Regions from separate parts of the Aeromonas sp. EU05-FHT14A05 genome, predicted to be linked through region 3. Evidence: riboswitches for the same ligand, from Rfam matches in the RefSeq annotation. Region 3 holds a riboswitch; each other region holds the start of a gene.
What was found. A riboswitch is a leader RNA that binds a small molecule or an ion and turns the genes downstream of it on or off. The one in region 3 is predicted to bind cyclic di-GMP.

Region 1 (4,209 bases), on a different contig from region 3:
CACTTGCTCCTTCTCCAGCATCTCCATGATGTTGGCGGTGTCGTAGAGCTCCTGCTTGCCGTAGAGGGGCACATAGTTCTTGCTGGAGGTCCAGAGGATCACCACTATGGTGCCCGCCACTATGGCGGCAAGCAGCGCTATGGTCAGAATGGATTTGTTGTCCCGGGACAGGGTGCGCCAGTTGCGCATCCCTTCCTGTACCCGGGCGATCAGGGAGCCCGACGCCCCCGGCGAGGATGATACCAATTCAGTCATGACCTACCCTCAGAGCGGCATGCGCATGATGTCATCGAAGCCTGTCATCAGTTTGTTGCGCACCTGCATCAGGGCGGAAAAACTGAGACCTGCCTTCTGGCTGGCCACCATGGCCCCCACCAGATCGTCGCTCTGACCCGCGTCGACGGCGGTCATCAGTCTGGACGCGACATTCTGCTGTTCGTTGACCCGGCCGACGACGTCACGCATGGCGTCGCTGAACGAGACAACAGAGGCGTCGTTAGGCTCGATGGAAGGGGTGTGACTGGCGACGCGCTGCATTTCCTGCATCTGCTGCAGGAGCGTCACCTGTGATGACATGATCTCAATCTTCACTCGGTTATCCCTTAGTTTTGAATCTGCTGCTCGACATCGATGCCCTGCTCGCGCATGGCAGCCAGCTTGTATCTAAGTGCCCGGGTCGTCATCCCAAGGGCTTCGGCCGTACGAGTCCGGTGACCACGAAAACGGCGCAACGTCTCCAGGACGAATTGAAATTCGGCATGCCGTTTGGTCTCGCTGAGCCCCTCCGGGGCCGCAAGCGTCTGCGGTAACAGGTTGTCGGCTTCGACGGCATAATGGGGCAGCATCAAATCGACCGCCTGAATATGCAATCCGCGAGCCATAATTAGTGCCCGCTGGATCACGTTGTCCAGTTCGCGCACATTGCCCGGCCAGTCATAGGAGAGCAGCTGCTTGCAGGCGCTCTCGCTGAGGCGATACCCCTGCTGGGCGGCGTAGCGCTCGATGAAGTACTCCGCCAGCGGCAGTATGTCGTCCGGCCGCTCCCGCAGGGCGGGCCAGCTCATGGGCAGCACATCGAGCCGGTAGAAGAGGTCCTCGCGAAACTCCCCCTGCAACACCAGCTCCCTCAAGTCTCTGTTGCTGGCGGCGATGATCCGCACATCCAGCGCAATCACCTGATGGCTGCCCAGCCGCTCGACCTCTTTCTCCTGCAGCACCCGCAGCAGCTTGGCCTGCAATGCGAGCGGCAGTTCGGAGATCTCGTCGAGCAGCAGGGTACCCCCCTGGGCCAGCTCGAACTTGCCCTGCTGGCTGGCGGTCGCGCCGGTAAAGGCCCCCTTGCTGTGTCCGAACAGGATGGATTCGAGCATGGCTTCGGGGATGGCAGCACAGTTGATGGCCACGAAGGGCTTGCCCGCCCGACTGGACATCTCGTGGATGTAGCGGGCCAGCCGCTCCTTGCCCGTCCCCGACTCGCCGCCGATGAGGATGGTGGCCGAGGTCTTGGCAGCCCGCCTGGCAAGCTGCAAGACCTGCAGGCTCAGGGGCGAGGTGGCGATCAGGTTGGGAATGGCCTGACGCAGGCGCAGGGCTCCCCTCACCACATCGAGGATCTGGTGCTGGCTGAAAGGCTTGATGATGTAGTCGATGGCGCCGGCCCGCATGGCCTCCGCCGCCAGATAGGCCTGGTGCTCATTGACCAGGATGACGCAGTCGGTACCCGCCAGCTCCTGCACCATTGAGGGTCCGGCCTCGGTCATGACCGCCATGTCGAGCAGCACGAGATCCGCTGAATGGTGAGAGAGAAATTGCTTGGCCAGCGGGACAGAATTCAGGCAAGAAACGCGATAGCCTGCCTTCAACAATATTCCCTCAATATCGTCTCCATTTGATAACGAAGAGGAAACTAATAATAAATGTGCATGAGATTCAATACCGACAGGTATTGAATTTTCCTTGATAGATAAATCAGAAAACATATTAACCCGAACCTGTGATTGCACATGAATCAATCAACAGAACTGACGCTCAAAAAATAAAAACGCACCAGGACGGGGTAGCACCTCTTATTGAGCACTTACCCTATATCGGTATGAAAACAAGGCTGGAATCATGACCTTGGTAACCCCGCTATCATTAGCATCAATGCCGTTAGACCGGAGGCTTTGCGTCCTGACTTTTCAGTTCAGTTTGCCTTTATCATGCGACGACCCGTATTAGGATGGCATGGCTTGGTTGTCCTTAAGCCATGTGACACATCTGACTGTTTCTATTTTATTTTTTCACTGTCAGTCTGTGTCGCGTCAAAAGCCGTCACATCATAACGGCTTTATATGACAATTCAAGCAGATGTGCGGAATAGTCTCTTCCTGCCGGCATATGGGCGTGGCAATTCCACTTCAGCCCAGGGTGCCAATTACCTCGACCCGCAAATCTTCCGGGATCTCGTTATAAGAGAGTACTTTGAGACCCTTTGAAAAGGATCGGGCATAACGGGCGATCAACGGCCTGAGCTGGGGCATGACCACCAGCACGGGCGCATACCCCTGCTGCTGCAACTGCTCCTTCACCAGCGGCATGTTCTGCTGCAACTGTGCCAGCAATTGCGGGTCGACCGGGAAGCTGTCCAGCTGGATTTTTCCCTGCTGCTGGGACTGGTTCATTGCCGTCAGCAGAGTCTGCTCCAGCCGATCATCCAGGGTGAAGGCCGCCAGTATGTCGCGGGATCCGATCGCCTGCCTGACGATCTGGCGCTTTAGGGCGCAGCGCACGTCCGAGGCCAGCAGCACAGGGTCCTTGGTCAGCTCGCTCGCATCCAGCAAGGTGGTGGCTATGGTGCGGATATCGGTGAGGCTGATCTGCTCCTTGAGCAACTGACGGAAGACCCGCAGTTGCTGCATCTGGGTCAGGGCCAGATTGAGCTCTTCCGCCAGGCGGGGCGACTGGGTGGCCAGATACTGGCCCAGCTTGCCCACCTCGTCATGACCGAAGAGCCCATCGAGCTGCTCCCTGAGCAGCTTGCTGGCATGGGTAGCGATGACGGTGGCGGAGTCCACCACGGAGTAACCCAGGTTGAGCGCCTTGGCCTTGTTGTCCGGCGAGATCCAGACCGCGTTCATGCCATAGGCCGGATCCTGGGTCAGCTCGCCGTCCAGGGCCCCATAGGTCTCCCCGCTGCTGATGGCCATCAGCCGCTGGCAATCCACATTCCCCGTGGCCAGGGCGATGCCAGACAGCTTGATGCGATACTGGTCCGGTTGCAGTTGCAGGTTGTCCCGTACCCGGATCTCGGGCAGCAGGAAGCCATACTGCTCGGAGAGCGTCTTGCGAATACCGCGCACCCGGGCGAGCAGCTCGGCCCCCTTGTTTGCCTCGGCCAGCGGCACCAGCCGATAGCCCAGTTCGATGGCGACTGCATCCACCGGCGGCAGATCCTGCCAGTCCAGCCCCTGCGGCTCCGGCTGCACCATCTGCCTCGTCAACTCTTCGGCCGCATCCAGGGCAGGGTCCTTTGCCCGGCGCTGGCTGACGCTCCAGCCGGTCCAGGCCAGCACGGCGGCAAAGCTGAGGAAAGCCAGCATGGGCATGCCGGGCACCAGGCCCAGGATCAGCATGATGGTCGCCGCCGTATAGATGACCCGGGGGGAAGCCAGGATCTGCTGGCCGACCTGATCCGACATCTCTCCTTCGTCACTCACGCGAGTGACTATGATGGCCGCCGCGGTGGACATCAGCAGTGAGGGGATCTGGGCGACCAGACCATCACCTATGGTAAGCAGGGCATAGATGCGGAAGGCATCGGAAACCGGCAGCGAGTGCTGGAAGATACCTATGGCGAGCCCGCCCACCAGGTTGATGATCAGCACCAGCAGGCCGGCGATGGCATCGCCACGGACAAACTTGGAGGCCCCATCCATGGCGCCGTAGAAGTCCGCTTCCCTGGCGATCTCTTCCCGCCTTGCACGGGCCTGGTGCTGATCCAGGGTCCCGGCGTTGAGATCGGCATCTATGGCCATCTGCTTGCCCGGCATGGCATCCAGGGTGAAGCGGGCGGAGACTTCGGAGATCCGCTCCCCCCCCTTGGTGATCACCACGAAGTTGATGATCATCAGGATCACGAACACCACCAGACCCACCACATAGTTGCCACCGATCACCACTTCCCCGAAGGCCTGGATGACCTTGCCAGCAGCCTCGTTGCCCTCATGA
Region 2 (4,209 bases), on a different contig from region 3:
GCAGGGGATGGTGCTGCCACCTGTGCCCGGCTGGCAATCGCTCTGGCTCGGCAGCGCCGCCTTGCCCCCCAGGCCGTGGGTGCCACCGGTGACCCCCTGCCAGCCACGGGTGTAGTAAGGCACCCCTATGTTGATCTTGCCCGCCGCCAGGGCGCCGCGGAAGTAGTGGGCCGCCCAGGCGGAGTTGAGGTAGCCGATGCCGCCAAACTGGGCCTGGGTGTAGACACCCCACTGGGACAGCTCGGGATCCGCCTTGTTGTCGAACAGGGCGGCGTTGTGGCCGACGAAGTGGTTCCAGGCGCCGTGGAAGTCATAGGTCATCAGGTTGACGTAGTCGAGGTACTGAGTGACCTGGAAGTTTTCCATGCCACGCAGCAGGTAGGCCGAGGCCGGTGAGGCGATGGTCAGCATGTACTTGCGACCGTCCTCGGTCCCGGCGCTGTCGAGCTTGTTGCGCAGGGTCTTCATCAGCACTTCATAGTTCGCAAACAGCTTGCCGCGACACTGGTTGGAGAGCGGGAAGTCGTTGGGGTTGCCCGCATCCTTCATGGAGGTGGGGTACTCGTAGTCGATGTCCACCCCATCGAAGCCGTACTGGCGGATGAAGCCCACCGCCGAGTCGGCGAAGGCGTTGATGCCGGCGGTGTTGACCGAGCAGTCACCCTTGGTGGTGGCGGCGTAGAAGCCGCGAGTATCGGCCCAGCCCCCCACGGAGATGAGGGTCTTCACGTCCGGGTACTGCTTCTTGTACTTGGACAGCAGGTTGAAGTGGCCCTGATAGGCGAACTCGGGATCCATCTCGGCGCCCGGCACCCCGTTCCAGGTCAGCTTGGTGGCGGCGTCATCCACCTTGATGGTGTGGCTCTGCTCGTCCACCGCCGCGAAGGCGTAGTTGATGTGGGTGATCTTGTCCCAGGGGATGTCGCCCACCAGGTAGGCTGGCAGGCCGTTCTTGCCGGTGCGCCAGGAGGTGAAGTAACCGATGACGCGGCGGCCATGGTCATCCCCCATGCACTCGCTGCCGTCGGCGCGGTAGATCTGGCGCACGTCGCAGGAGAGGTTGCCGCCGGTGGGGGGCAGGGCCGCCTCTTCCACCTGGACATCCACCTGGGCCGACTCGCCAGAGAGATTTGCCTTGTCGGTCGCCACCAGCTTGAGGCCGGTCAGCCCCTTGTTCTGGGGCGTCCAGCTCAGTTGCCAGGGGGCGCTGCTGTCCTCGCCCACCTTCTGGCCATTCACGAAGAGCTCGACCTTGGCGACGTCGTCATTGGCGTCGGTGACATTGCCGCTCACGGTGAGGGCGCGGCCCAGGGTCACCCTGGCCCCGGCGGCGGGGCTGGCGATACTCACCCTGGGGGCCTCGGGCGCCACCACGGCGGCGACCAGGAAGCTCGAATCCGCCTCGCTCAGCACCTTGCCGTCTTTATCCAGCGCCCGGGCCTTGAGGGTGTGATTGCCCACGCCGGCGGCAGACCAGCTGGCACTCCAGGGGGAGGCCGTGGCCGTGGCGACCAGGGTGCCGTCGATCAGGTATTCCACCCGGGCGAGCGCCGTGACCGGGCCGCTCAGGGTCACCGCCAGGGCCAGGCTGGCCCCTTCGCTGACGCTGCTGCCCACGGCGGGGGAGCCGATGGCGACCACCAGGGCCGGCGGCGGCACCTCGCCGCCAAAGAGTTTCCAGGCATCGGCCCAGACGGCGCCGACACCGGGTTCGTAGTGGTAGGGCGACGCGCCGCACCAGCCGGAGTAAGGGAATTCCTTGCATTCATAGAGGGCGCCTGCGTTGCTGACGATGTCGCCAGCCTTGTAGGCGGTGCCGGCCTGATAGGCGGGGTAGGCGGCCTGCGCCCAGGCAGGGACGGCCGCAAGGGCGACCAGCATGGCGAGCCTGCTGGGCCTCAAGATCTGTTGCATATTGTTATCATCCTTGTTTTGTCTTGGCTTTTAAGACCGGGAAAAGCGCAATCGCAACAGGGAACAAGGGAGCGACAACAGGCCATGGACGGGCCACAAACCCTCAAGTCACCCTGGGTAACCCCGCTGTCTGGCCCGCTTGGGGCAGATCGGAGGCTTTGCGTCCCGGCATCACTGCCGGTTTGCCCTTTGCCTGGGTTCCGTGAGGAACGGCTCGAGTATAGGAAGCAAGTGGCAACCGCTCAATCTTTATTCTCTAAGGAAAATATGTGAATGCCGGCCGGCTCACACTTCCCCTCAATCGGCCAACTAACTATTAAGTCATTAATATCAATCTGTTAGCCACGTCAAAAAAACGGGCTCAGCCTCTTTTGTCTCCCCATAATGTGCGTTGCCTCACTGGTCAGAGCTGCCAGAAATGTGACAATGCGCGCCCTTGGCCAAAGCGCCAAGGCTATGGAAACACTGGCAAAAATAAAAAAAGGAATACCCATGAAAGGAAGACCTACCCTGCTGTCCCTGGCCGTGGGGCTCGCCCTCGCGTCCCCGTCTCTCCATGCCGCCGGCTTCAGTTGCCCGGCCGACAGCGCCCTCACCCCCATCCCCGCCATCCAGGGCAGCGGCGACAAGAGCCCGCTCGTCCCGGGCGATCTGTTTGAAAGCCCCGGGACTGTCAAGGTCAAGGCCCTGGTCTCCGCCCTCGGCGAGAGCCTGAACAGAGGCTTCTACCTGCAGGATCTGCAGGGGGACGGCAACCCCGAGACGTCGGACGGCATCTTCGTCAACCTCAATGACAAGCAGTTCGCCAGCAAGTACCCGGGCATCCAGCCGGGCGCCCTAGTCTGCCTGGAGGCCAGGGTCGAGGAGTTCTACGGCCACACCCAGCTCAAGCCACTGGTTGACGGCAGCGCCCCGCGCCTGGCGGTGTTGGCCCAGGGCGAGGCACCGGCCGCCACGGCGCTGCGGGTGCTGGAAGGGGAGACCCTGGCCCGGGCCCTGGAGCGCCACGAGGGGATGCGGGTGCGCCTCGACGAGGACAGCGCGCTCAAGATAAGCCGCAACTTCAGCTACGACTACGCCGCCAAGCGCAACAACCTGGTGCTCGCCCACGGCGCCCCGCTGATGAAGCCGACCCAGCTCCATGTGGCGGGCAGCCCAGAGGCCGTGGCGCTGGCCGAGGCCAACGCAGGCAACCGCGTCTTCCTCGAGTCGGACTTCAAGGCCGCCAACGGCAAGCTCCCCTGGCTGCCAGCCTGGGAGCCGGAGCAGGGCTATCTGCGCATCGGCGATGCCCCGCTCAACCTGGAGGCCATGGTGGGCTACAGCTATGACGAATACCGGCTGATCGTGCCCAAGGATCAGCGCATCACGGCGGGGGATCTGCTGCGCACCGACGAGAACGACCGCCAGGGCGCACCGGCCCGGGCTCATGGCAGCGACCTGCGGATCGGCAGCTTCAACGTGCTCAACTACTTCACCAGCCACTCCAGCGTGGGGGGCGCCCTCAACGTGCTCTGCGCGGATCAGGCGGATGCGGACAGCGCCAAGGGCTGCAACCGCGGCGCCAAGAGCCTGGAGGAGTTCCAGTTGCAACGCGCCAAGATAGTCAACGCCATCGCCGAGATGGACGCCGATCTGCTCGGCCTGATGGAGATGGAGAACAACGGCTTCGACGAGCACGCCGCCCTCCACGATCTGGTGCAGAGCCTCAACGCCCGCCAGAAAGAGGCGAGCAAGCACTACGCCTTCGTCACCCTGCCCAAGGCCCTGCTCACCGAGGAGCGCTTCTTCGGCGGCGACGCCATCATGGTGGCCATGATCTATCGCCCCGCCCTGCTCACCCCGAGCGGGGATGCCGAGGTTATCCGACTGCCTGAGCAGCGCTACACCACGGGCGGCGTCGCCAGGAGCGCCGGTCAGCGGGACTCCCTGGTGCAGCGCTTCACCGTGGCGGGCAGCGACGCCCCCCTGACCCTGGTGGTCAACCACCTGAAATCCAAGGGATCGGGCTGCTACGAGAACGGGGATGGCAAGACGGAGCCTGCGGATCTGCAGGGCAAGTGCACCGAGTTTCGGGTGAGCGCCTCCAGGGTACTGGGGGAGGCGGTGAGCAAGATGCCGGGCCAGGTGCTGCTGGTGGGGGACTTCAACTCCTACGCCAAGGAGGATCCCATCCGGGTGCTGACCGACTATGCGCCGGTCGCGGGGGAGCGTCAGATCCGCTCCGCCTCCCACACCTTTATCGGCGAGCAGCCCTATGAGCAGATGGGCCAGGCGGTGGGCAAGAGCTATGGT
Region 3 (4,209 bases):
TCAACCGCGGCCTGCTGCAGGGTGCCATAGAGCACATGGGGCAGGGGATCTCTGTGGTGGACAGGGAGCTCAAGCTGGTGGCCTGGAACCGGCGCTACATAGAGCTGTTCCACTATCCGCACGGGCTCATCCAGGTGGGGCGATCCATCGAGGAGATCATCCGCTACAACGCCGGGCAGGGGCTCTGCGGCCCAGGGGACATAGAGGCCCAGGTGGCGCGCCGGGTCGCCTTCATGAAGCGGGGCAGCCCCCATGTCTCGGCGCGGGAGCGACCGGACGGCCGGGTGATAGAGATGCAGGGCAATCCCATGCCGGCGGGGGGCTTCGTGATGACCTTCACCGACATCACCCCCTTCCGGGCGGCGGAGCGGGTGCTGCGGGAAGCGAACGAGCACCTGGAGGCGAGGGTGGCCGAGCGTACCCACGAACTCTCCGAGCTCAACCGCCAGCTGCTGCTGGTGAACCAGCAGGTGGAGCGGGCGAACCACTCCAAGAGCCGCTTCCTGGCGGCGGTGAGCCATGATCTGACCCAGCCGCTGAACGCGGCCAAGCTGTTTACCTCCTCCCTGCTGGAGATGCTGCCGCAGGGAGGAGAGCAGGCGGCGGAGCAGGTCCGCATCGCCCGCCACATCGACGATGCCCTGGGGGCAACCGAGGATCTCATCACGGATCTGCTGGACATCTCGCGCCTCGAGGCGGGCAAGTTCAAGGCGAAGAAGCTCGATTTCGCCCTGAGCGACGTGCTGGGCAACCTCAAGGCGGAGTTCGGGGTGCTGGCCCAGGCGGGAGAGATCCAGTTCTCCGTGGTGGAGAGCCGCCTCGCGGTCTACAGCGACGTGCGCCTGCTGCGCCGGGTGTTGCAGAACTTCCTCACCAATGCGTTTCGTTACAACCCGGGCGGCCGGGTGCTGCTCGGCTGCCGCCGCCTGGGGGACAAGGTGCGCATCGAGGTGTGGGACAATGGCCCCGGCATTCCGCTGGACAAGCAGGAGGCGATCTTCGACGAGTTCTCCCGCCTCGATCATTCCCGCACCGCCAGGGAGCAGGGACTTGGCCTCGGGCTCGCCATCGCCCGCGGCATCTCCCAGGTGCTGGGACATCAGCTCTCCCTGCGCAGCTGGCCCGGGGCGGGGTCCGTGTTTTCCATCACCCTCAACCTCGCGACCCGGCCGGTGACGCCGAGCCAGCTGGCGGCCCCCGTGGTGCGGGACAGCCAGCTCGAAGGGATCCGGGTGCTCTGCATCGACAACGAGGAGGACATCCTCATCGCCATGGCCTCCCTGCTGGGACGCTGGGGCTGCGAGGTGCGCTGCGCCCAGAGCCTGGAGCAGGCAGAGGAGATCATAGGGGCCGGTTTCCTTCCCCGGCTGGTGCTCTCCGACTACCACCTGGATGACGGCAAGACCGGGCTGCAGGCGCTGCACATGATCCGGCTGGCCCATGGCAACGACATCGGCGGCATCATCATCAGCGCGGATCGCAAGAGCGAGCTGCAGACCCAGATCCGCGAGCACGGCTTTGGCTACGTCAGCAAGCCGGTCAAACCCCTCAAGCTGCGGGCGCTGATGAACAGCCTGCTGCTGCCAATACAGTGACAGCCTTCACACAATCAAGCATTGATCGGCAAGTTAGGGAACTGTCATCAGGTGCCAGCATCACCGATGTTGGCGCCAGCTTGCCGGCATGTTCGCGAACAATCTGGAAAATGAGTCCTATTCGCTGTCATTTTTACTAGGTAGCGCCTCCTCCGACTCCCTCCTATAGTCATTCGGCGATTATTTTTGTCGCAAATCAAGTTGTGCAAAAAGGCAAACCGGACGAAAGTCCGGGACGCAAAGCCTCCGGTCTAAGGGTCAAAGCACCTAGGATAGCGGGGTCACCACAGGTTGTATCGTCCATGGGCCAAGCCATGGTGGCGATGATGTCTGCGTTACCTGGCAGGTTGCGTTGCCTTTTTCGTTGTTAATTCCAATAACGAAATAAGGAAGTTCAAATATGTTAAGTCCAAAACTTTCCCTGCTGGCGCTCCTGGTCGGGGGATTCTGTGCTACCTCCGCCTTCGCCGCTGCCCCGGGCAAACCCACCATAGGCTCGGGCCCCACCAAGTTCGCCATCGTCGAAGTCAATCAATCCGCCTCGGCCTACAACCAGCTGGTGACAGTCCACAAGGATGGCGCCCCGGTCAGCGTGACCTGGAACCTCTGGTCCGGTGACGTCGGTCAGACCGCCAAGGTGCTGCTCGATGGCCAGGAGGTGTGGTCAGGCCCCGCTTCCGCCGCGGGCACCGCCAACTTCAAGGTGACCAAGGGGGGCCGCTACCAGATGCAGGTGGCCCTGTGCAACGCCGACGGCTGCACCCTCTCCGACAAGAAGGAGCTGATGGTCGCCGATACCGACGGCAGCCACCTGGCGCCGCTCAATGCGCCGCTCAAGGAGAACAACAAGCCCTACGCCAACAAGTCCGGCAAGGTGGTGGGGGCCTACTACGTGGAGTGGGGTGTCTACGGCCGCAAGTTCACCGTGGACAAGATCCCGGCCCAGAACCTGACTCACATCCTCTACGGCTTCACCCCCATCTGCGGCGGCAACGGCATCAACGACAGCCTCAAGGAGATCTCAGGCAGCTTCGAGGCGCTGCAGCGCTCCTGTGCCGGTCGTGAGGACTTCAAGGTCTCCATCCACGATCCCTGGGCGGCGATCCAGATGTCCCAGGGTAACCTCAGCGCCTGGGATGAACCCTACAAGGGCAACTTCGGCAACCTGATGGCCCTCAAGCAGGCCCACCCTGACCTCAAGATCCTGCCGTCGGTCGGGGGCTGGACCCTCTCCGACCCCTTCTACTTCCTGGGTGACAAGACCAAGCGTGACACCTTCGTCGCCTCGGTCAAAGAGTTCCTGCAGACCTGGAAATTCTTCGACGGGGTGGACATCGACTGGGAGTTCCCGGGTGGCCAGGGTGCCAACCCCAGCCTGGGCGGTCCGAACGATGGTGCCACCTATGTGGTGCTGATGCAGGAGCTGCGCGCCATGCTCGACGAGCTGGAAGCAGAGACCGGTCGCCAGTATGAGCTCACCTCGGCCATCAGCGCAGGCGGTGACAAGATTGCCAAGGTCGATTATCAGGCGGCCCAGCAGTACATGGACCACATCTTCCTGATGAGCTACGACTTCAGCGGCGCCTTCGACCTGCAGAATCTGGCCCACCAGACCAACCTCTTTGCCTCCAGCTGGGATCCGGCCACCAAGTACACCACCGACAAGGGCGTCAAGGCGCTGCTGGGTCAGGGGGTGACACCGGGCAAGATAGTGGTGGGGGCGGCCATGTATGGCCGTGGCTGGACCGGGGTGAAGAACTACCAGGCCGGCAATCCCTTCACCGGCACCGCGACCGGGCCGGTCAGCGGCACCTGGGAAAACGGCGTGGTGGATTATCGCGACATCGTCAACAACCGCATGGGCGCAGGCTGGGAGCTGGGCTATGACGAGTCGGCCGAGGCCCCCTATGTGTTCAAGGCCAGCAGCGGCGATCTCATCAGCTTCGACAACGACCGCTCGGTCAAGGCCAAGGGGCAGTACGTGCTGGCGAACCAGCTCGGCGGCCTGTTCGCCTGGGAGATAGACGCGGACAACGGCGACATCCTCAACGCCATGCACGAGGGGCTGGGCCACGGCGAGGGTACGCTGCCGCCGGTCAACAAGCCGCCGGTGGCCAATGCCGGCAGCGATCTGAGCGTCACAGGCCCGGCCGAGGTGACCCTCAACGGCAGCGCCTCCCACGATCCGGAAAGCGGTGCGCTGACCTACAGCTGGAAGCAGGTCTCCGGGCCCCAGGCCAGCCTGCTGGACGCCACCCTGGCCAAGGCCCGGGTGGTGCTGGACGCTGCCACTACCGACATCAATCTGGTGTTCGAGCTGACCGTGACCGACGATCACAACCTCAGTGCCAAGGATCAGGTGGTGGTGACCAACAAGGCGCCGCAGCCGAACCTGCCCCCCGTGGTCAGCGTACCGGCCAGTGCCACCGTCGAGTCCGGCAAGCAGGTGACCATCAAGGCCACGGCGTCCGATCCTAACGGTGATGCCCTGAGCTACCAGTGGAGCCTGCCAGCGGGGCTCACTGCCACCGGTCAGGACAGCGCGACCCTGGTGGTCACGGGCCCGAACGTCACCAGCGACACTCTCTATGACCTGAGTCTGGTGGTGACCGAT
Region 4 (4,209 bases), on a different contig from region 3:
CCGGCTACCAGCCCTGGGGCTGGATCCTGGGCTCGGGCGTGCTGCTGCAGGACATAGAGGCCACCATCTGGTCCCAGTATGAGCTGATGGGAGGGGCCACCCTGCTGGTGATCCTGCTGATGGGGTGGCTTGGAGTGGCCATCAGCCGCTCCATCGTCAGGCCGCTCGCCGAGATCAAGGGGGCCATGGCCCAGGTGGCGGCCGGGGATCTGGTGGTGAGCATCCCGGTGCATGGCAAGGATGAGCTGGGGGCCGTCGCCACCAGCACCAATCAGGGGCTGGACGCCATTCGCCGCGCCCTGCTGGAAGCCAGCCAGGGGGCCCGCAACGTGGCGGATGCCGCCCTGCGCATCGCCGCCTCCGCCGAGCAGACCAACCAGGCGGTCAACAGCCAGCGGGATCAGCTGGCCCAGCTCGCCACCGCCATGAACGAGATGAGCGCCACCATCTCGGATGTGGCGGGCCACGCCGAGAACACCGCCCGCGACACCCGGGACGCCACCAGCGAGGCCGGGCTCGGCAACGAAGACGTCCACGCCAGCGTGCACGGCATCCAGGCGCTCGCCACCGAGGTGGAGCAGGCTACCCATCAGGTCAATCGACTCAAGGAGGGGGTGATGCAGATAGGGGAGGTGACCGCCGTCATCAGCGCCATCTCGGATCAGACCAATCTGCTGGCCCTCAACGCCGCCATAGAGGCGGCCCGGGCCGGCGAGCAGGGTCGCGGCTTCGCCGTGGTGGCCGACGAGGTGCGCCAGCTGGCCAGCCGCACCCGCCACTCCACCGAGGAGATCCAGAGCACCATCACCCAGTTGCAGCAGCGGGCGGTGACCGCCGCCAGCGCCATGGATGCCAGCCGCAAGCTGGCGGAGAGCAGCGTCGGCCAGTCCGAGAAGGCGGGGCAGGATCTCTCCCTCATCGTCAACCACATCCAGCACGTGAGCGACATGGCGACCCAGATAGCTACGGCGGCGGAGCAGCAGAGCATGGTGGCGGAAGACATGAACCGCAACGTCAACGGCATCAACGACTCGGCGCTCGAGATGTCCCAGGCCGCCTCCCAGCTGGCCCAGGAGAGCGAGCTGCTGGCCGGACTGTCGCGCAGCCTGGACGAGCGGCTGGCGGTGTTCAGGCTCGGCAATGGCCTCCCCCGGGATCTGGCGCCCGGTCAGGCCCCGCGCCCCTCGTCCACCCGCCGCCCAGACCAGTACCCGCACCACTGACCGTCTGACACAGTCCCATCCCCTGCCGGCCTCGCCGGCAGGGGATTTTTTCATTGATGAAAAATGTCGCGATTTTGCATCTTTTTACTGAGCTGGCGAAACAAAACCCAACTTGATGAATTAAATATAATTTTAAAAACAGAGTGTTAAGTGTTTGCTCTACTCCGATGAGGTCAAGCTGTAAAGATTTACACTTAATAATTTAATCAAAAGAAGCCATCATGGTGGCGCCGTCCTCAAGGGCGGCACCCTGACCCTTTATGTAGTCATTTGGCAAACTGGTTGAAAGGCCAGGACGCAAAGCCTCCGGTCTAAAGACATGTCGTCCAGGATAGCGGGGTTGCCACACCCAGGTGTGTCACGGGGAATTCCCCTGCCAACTTGACTGCCCACATCACCGAACAGAGGAATGTATGGCAGCAAAAATTCAACTCAATCATGTGGCCGCGGCGCTGGCGCTGCTGGCCAGCGGCGGCGTGCTCGCCCACGGTTACATCAGCCAGCCGGAAGGGCGCAACTATCTGTGCAAGACCGGCGGCAACAGCCAGTGTGGCGCCATTCAATGGGAGCCCCAGAGCCTGGAGGCGCCGTCCGGCTTCCCCGATGGCGGCCCCGCCGACGGCCAGATCGCCTCGGCCGGGCATCCGCAATTCGGTGAACTCGATGTCCAGACCAGCGATCGCTGGACCAAACGCCAGGTGCAGGCCGGGCCCTTCGCCATCGGCTGGACCTTCACCGCCAACCACGTGACCCGCAACTGGCGCTACTACCTCACCAAGCAGGAGTGGAACCCGAGCCAGCCCCTGACCAGGGACTCCTTCGATCTCAATCCGTTCTGCGTCATCGACGGGGGCATGGTGCAACCGCCCAAGCAGGTCACCCATCAGTGCACCCTGCCGGCGCGCACCGGCTACCAGGTCATCCTCGGGGTCTGGGAGGTGGGCGATACCGCCAACAGCTTCTACAACCTCATCGACGCCCAGTTCGATGGCGGCACCCAGCCGCCGCTGACCTGGAGCCAGGGCGGGACCATCTACCCCTCCACCGATCTGGTGGTCGGCGACAAGGCCAAGACCCGGGTATTCGACGCCAACGGCGAGCGCACCGATCTGCAGACAGTGCTGACCATAGGCTCCGCCGAGCAGGGTCAGAAGAACAACTGGGCCCACGATCTGGCCGCCAGGATCAACGCCGAGCAGAGCCAGATCCGCGCAGGCCAGCAGGGCACAGATGGTCAGTTCAACCCGGTCTACGGCCAGAACCCGGTCTACCTGAAGGCGGGCAGCAACCTGCAGCGGGTCGAGGTCCAGCTCGAGCAGCAGCAACCCCCGGTGGGCAACAGCATCAGCGTGAGCGGGCTGGAGAGCGAATACCTGCTCGACAACGGCAAGGTCACCCTCAACTTCACCGTCACGGCCGAGGGGGATCTCGCGGTCACCAACACCCTGTATGACCATGGCGGCGCCGCCAAGGGCCAGACCGGCGCCGACATCAAGGACAGCAGCCAGAGCTTCACCATGGCGGTCGGCGGTCTGAGCGCCGGCCACCACCAGCTGGTGATCGAGGGCAAGCCGAAGGCGGGCGGTGCCCCCCTGCAGCAGACCCTGGACCTGATGTTCAAGGATCCCGCCAGCGGCGGTGACTACCAGTACAGCTTCCCGGAGGGACTCAAATCCTATGCAGCAGGCACCAAGGTGCTGCAGCCGAAAGATGGCAAGATCTACCAGTGCAAGCCCTACCCCTACAGCGGCTGGTGCACTATCTGGACCAGCACGGCGACCCAGTATGAGCCCGGCGTGGGCACCAACTGGCAGGATGCCTGGACCCTGGTGAACTGATCCCCCGCAAGCAGAAGAGGCCCGAGCGGCCTCTTTTTTGTGCCTGTCATCCGGGCTCCCTGTGCCTCTCTGCACCCTGGGCCCCAGTCGGAAAAATCCCATGACGAAACACTACTATGACCCCCTGAGCCGCCTGCTGCACTGGCTGATGGCCGCCGTCATCCTCTACGCCACCCTGGCGGGCTACCTGATGCACCTGGTGATCGACAGCCACCCCAGGCTGTTTCAGTTTCTGTCGGTGCTGAACATGTCGATGGCGACCCTGATCACCCCGCTCTTCCTGCTGCGCTGGGGCTGGCGGCACTGGCGCGCGCCCCTGCCCGAAGATCAGACCCAGCCTCACCATCCCGCCGCCAGGCTGGCGCACGCCCTGCTCTACGGCCTGATGTTTGTGGTGCTGCTGAGCGGCTTCCTGATGCTGGAGCAGGGCTACTCCCTGTTCTGGCTCTACCCGGTCGCCAACCCGATCGGCTCACCGGAGATCAACGCCTTCTTCTTTGGCGTCCATCGCCTCGGCTGCCTGGCGCTGGCTGCGCTGGTCCTGCTGCACGTGGCCGCCGCCCTCTACCATCACAGGATCAAGGGGGATCGCACCCTGTATCGCATGCTGGGTCCCCAGAGCGAGCGCTAACCAATGAACGAGGCTCTGGGCCTGGCTGAAGCCTCGATTAAGCAAGCAGGGAGCCAAGGGCTCCCTGCTTTCTCAGACCATGCGCCCCATTCAGATCTGGTAATCGAGCAGGGGCTCGTTGCTCATGGCCCTGGCCTGGATCTCCGCCAGCGCCAGCTCGGGGTTGCAGAGCTGGATGAACTGCCAGGTGAAGTTGTGCTGGAACTGCCCCTGCTTGAGGCCGATCCAGGCGGTGTGCGGCGCAAACAGCCGGCTACCGTCGAGCTGCACCAGCCCCTTGTCCCGCTGGGGATCGAACGCCATGTCCGCCAGTATGCCCACCCCCATCTCCAGCTCGACATAGGTCTTGATGACGTCGGAGTCCTGGGCGGTCAGCAGGATCTGCGGATGTATCCCCGCCTCGGTGAAGGCCTCATCCACCCGCACCCGCCCCGTCAGGCCCGCCTGATAGGTCACTATGGGCCAATGGGCCAGGGCCGCCAGGGTGAGTTCCCGCTCGGCGGTGAGGGGGTGCTGC

Region 1: it holds a riboswitch for cyclic di-GMP, as region 3 does, so the genes downstream of both, lafK (lateral flagellar response regulator transcription factor LafK) here and AC3WR3_RS15590 (glycosyl hydrolase family 18 protein) in region 3, are expected to answer to the same signal.
Region 2: it holds a riboswitch for cyclic di-GMP, as region 3 does, so the genes downstream of both, AC3WR3_RS07210 (glycosyl hydrolase family 18 protein) here and AC3WR3_RS15590 (glycosyl hydrolase family 18 protein) in region 3, are expected to answer to the same signal.
Region 4: it holds a riboswitch for cyclic di-GMP, as region 3 does, so the genes downstream of both, gbpA (N-acetylglucosamine-binding protein GbpA) here and AC3WR3_RS15590 (glycosyl hydrolase family 18 protein) in region 3, are expected to answer to the same signal.

The regions. Positions count from the first base shown of each region.
Region 1 is NZ_JBYTDH010000010.1:137,710-141,918, forward strand. It holds gene fliFL (lateral flagellar M-ring protein FliFL) at 1-246, opposite strand, end outside; gene lfiE (lateral flagellar hook-basal body complex protein LfiE) at 265-591, opposite strand; gene lafK (lateral flagellar response regulator transcription factor LafK) at 603-1,865, opposite strand; cyclic di-GMP riboswitch class I at 2,118-2,205, opposite strand; gene lfhA (lateral flagellar biosynthesis protein LfhA) at 2,400-4,209, opposite strand, start outside.
Region 2 is NZ_JBYTDH010000004.1:6,264-10,472, reverse strand. It holds gene AC3WR3_RS07210 (glycosyl hydrolase family 18 protein) at 1-1,914, opposite strand, end outside; cyclic di-GMP riboswitch class I at 2,028-2,111, opposite strand; gene AC3WR3_RS07205 (ExeM/NucH family extracellular endonuclease) at 2,407-4,209, shown strand, end outside.
Region 3 is NZ_JBYTDH010000011.1:59,125-63,333, reverse strand. It holds gene AC3WR3_RS15595 (hybrid sensor histidine kinase/response regulator) at 1-1,595, shown strand, start outside; cyclic di-GMP riboswitch class I at 1,798-1,884, shown strand; gene AC3WR3_RS15590 (glycosyl hydrolase family 18 protein) at 1,996-4,209, shown strand, end outside.
Region 4 is NZ_JBYTDH010000019.1:60,603-64,811, forward strand. It holds gene AC3WR3_RS19725 (methyl-accepting chemotaxis protein) at 1-1,223, shown strand, start outside; cyclic di-GMP riboswitch class I at 1,486-1,571, shown strand; gene gbpA (N-acetylglucosamine-binding protein GbpA) at 1,637-3,061, shown strand; gene AC3WR3_RS19735 (cytochrome b) at 3,162-3,692, shown strand; gene cbl (HTH-type transcriptional regulator Cbl) at 3,783-4,209, opposite strand, start outside.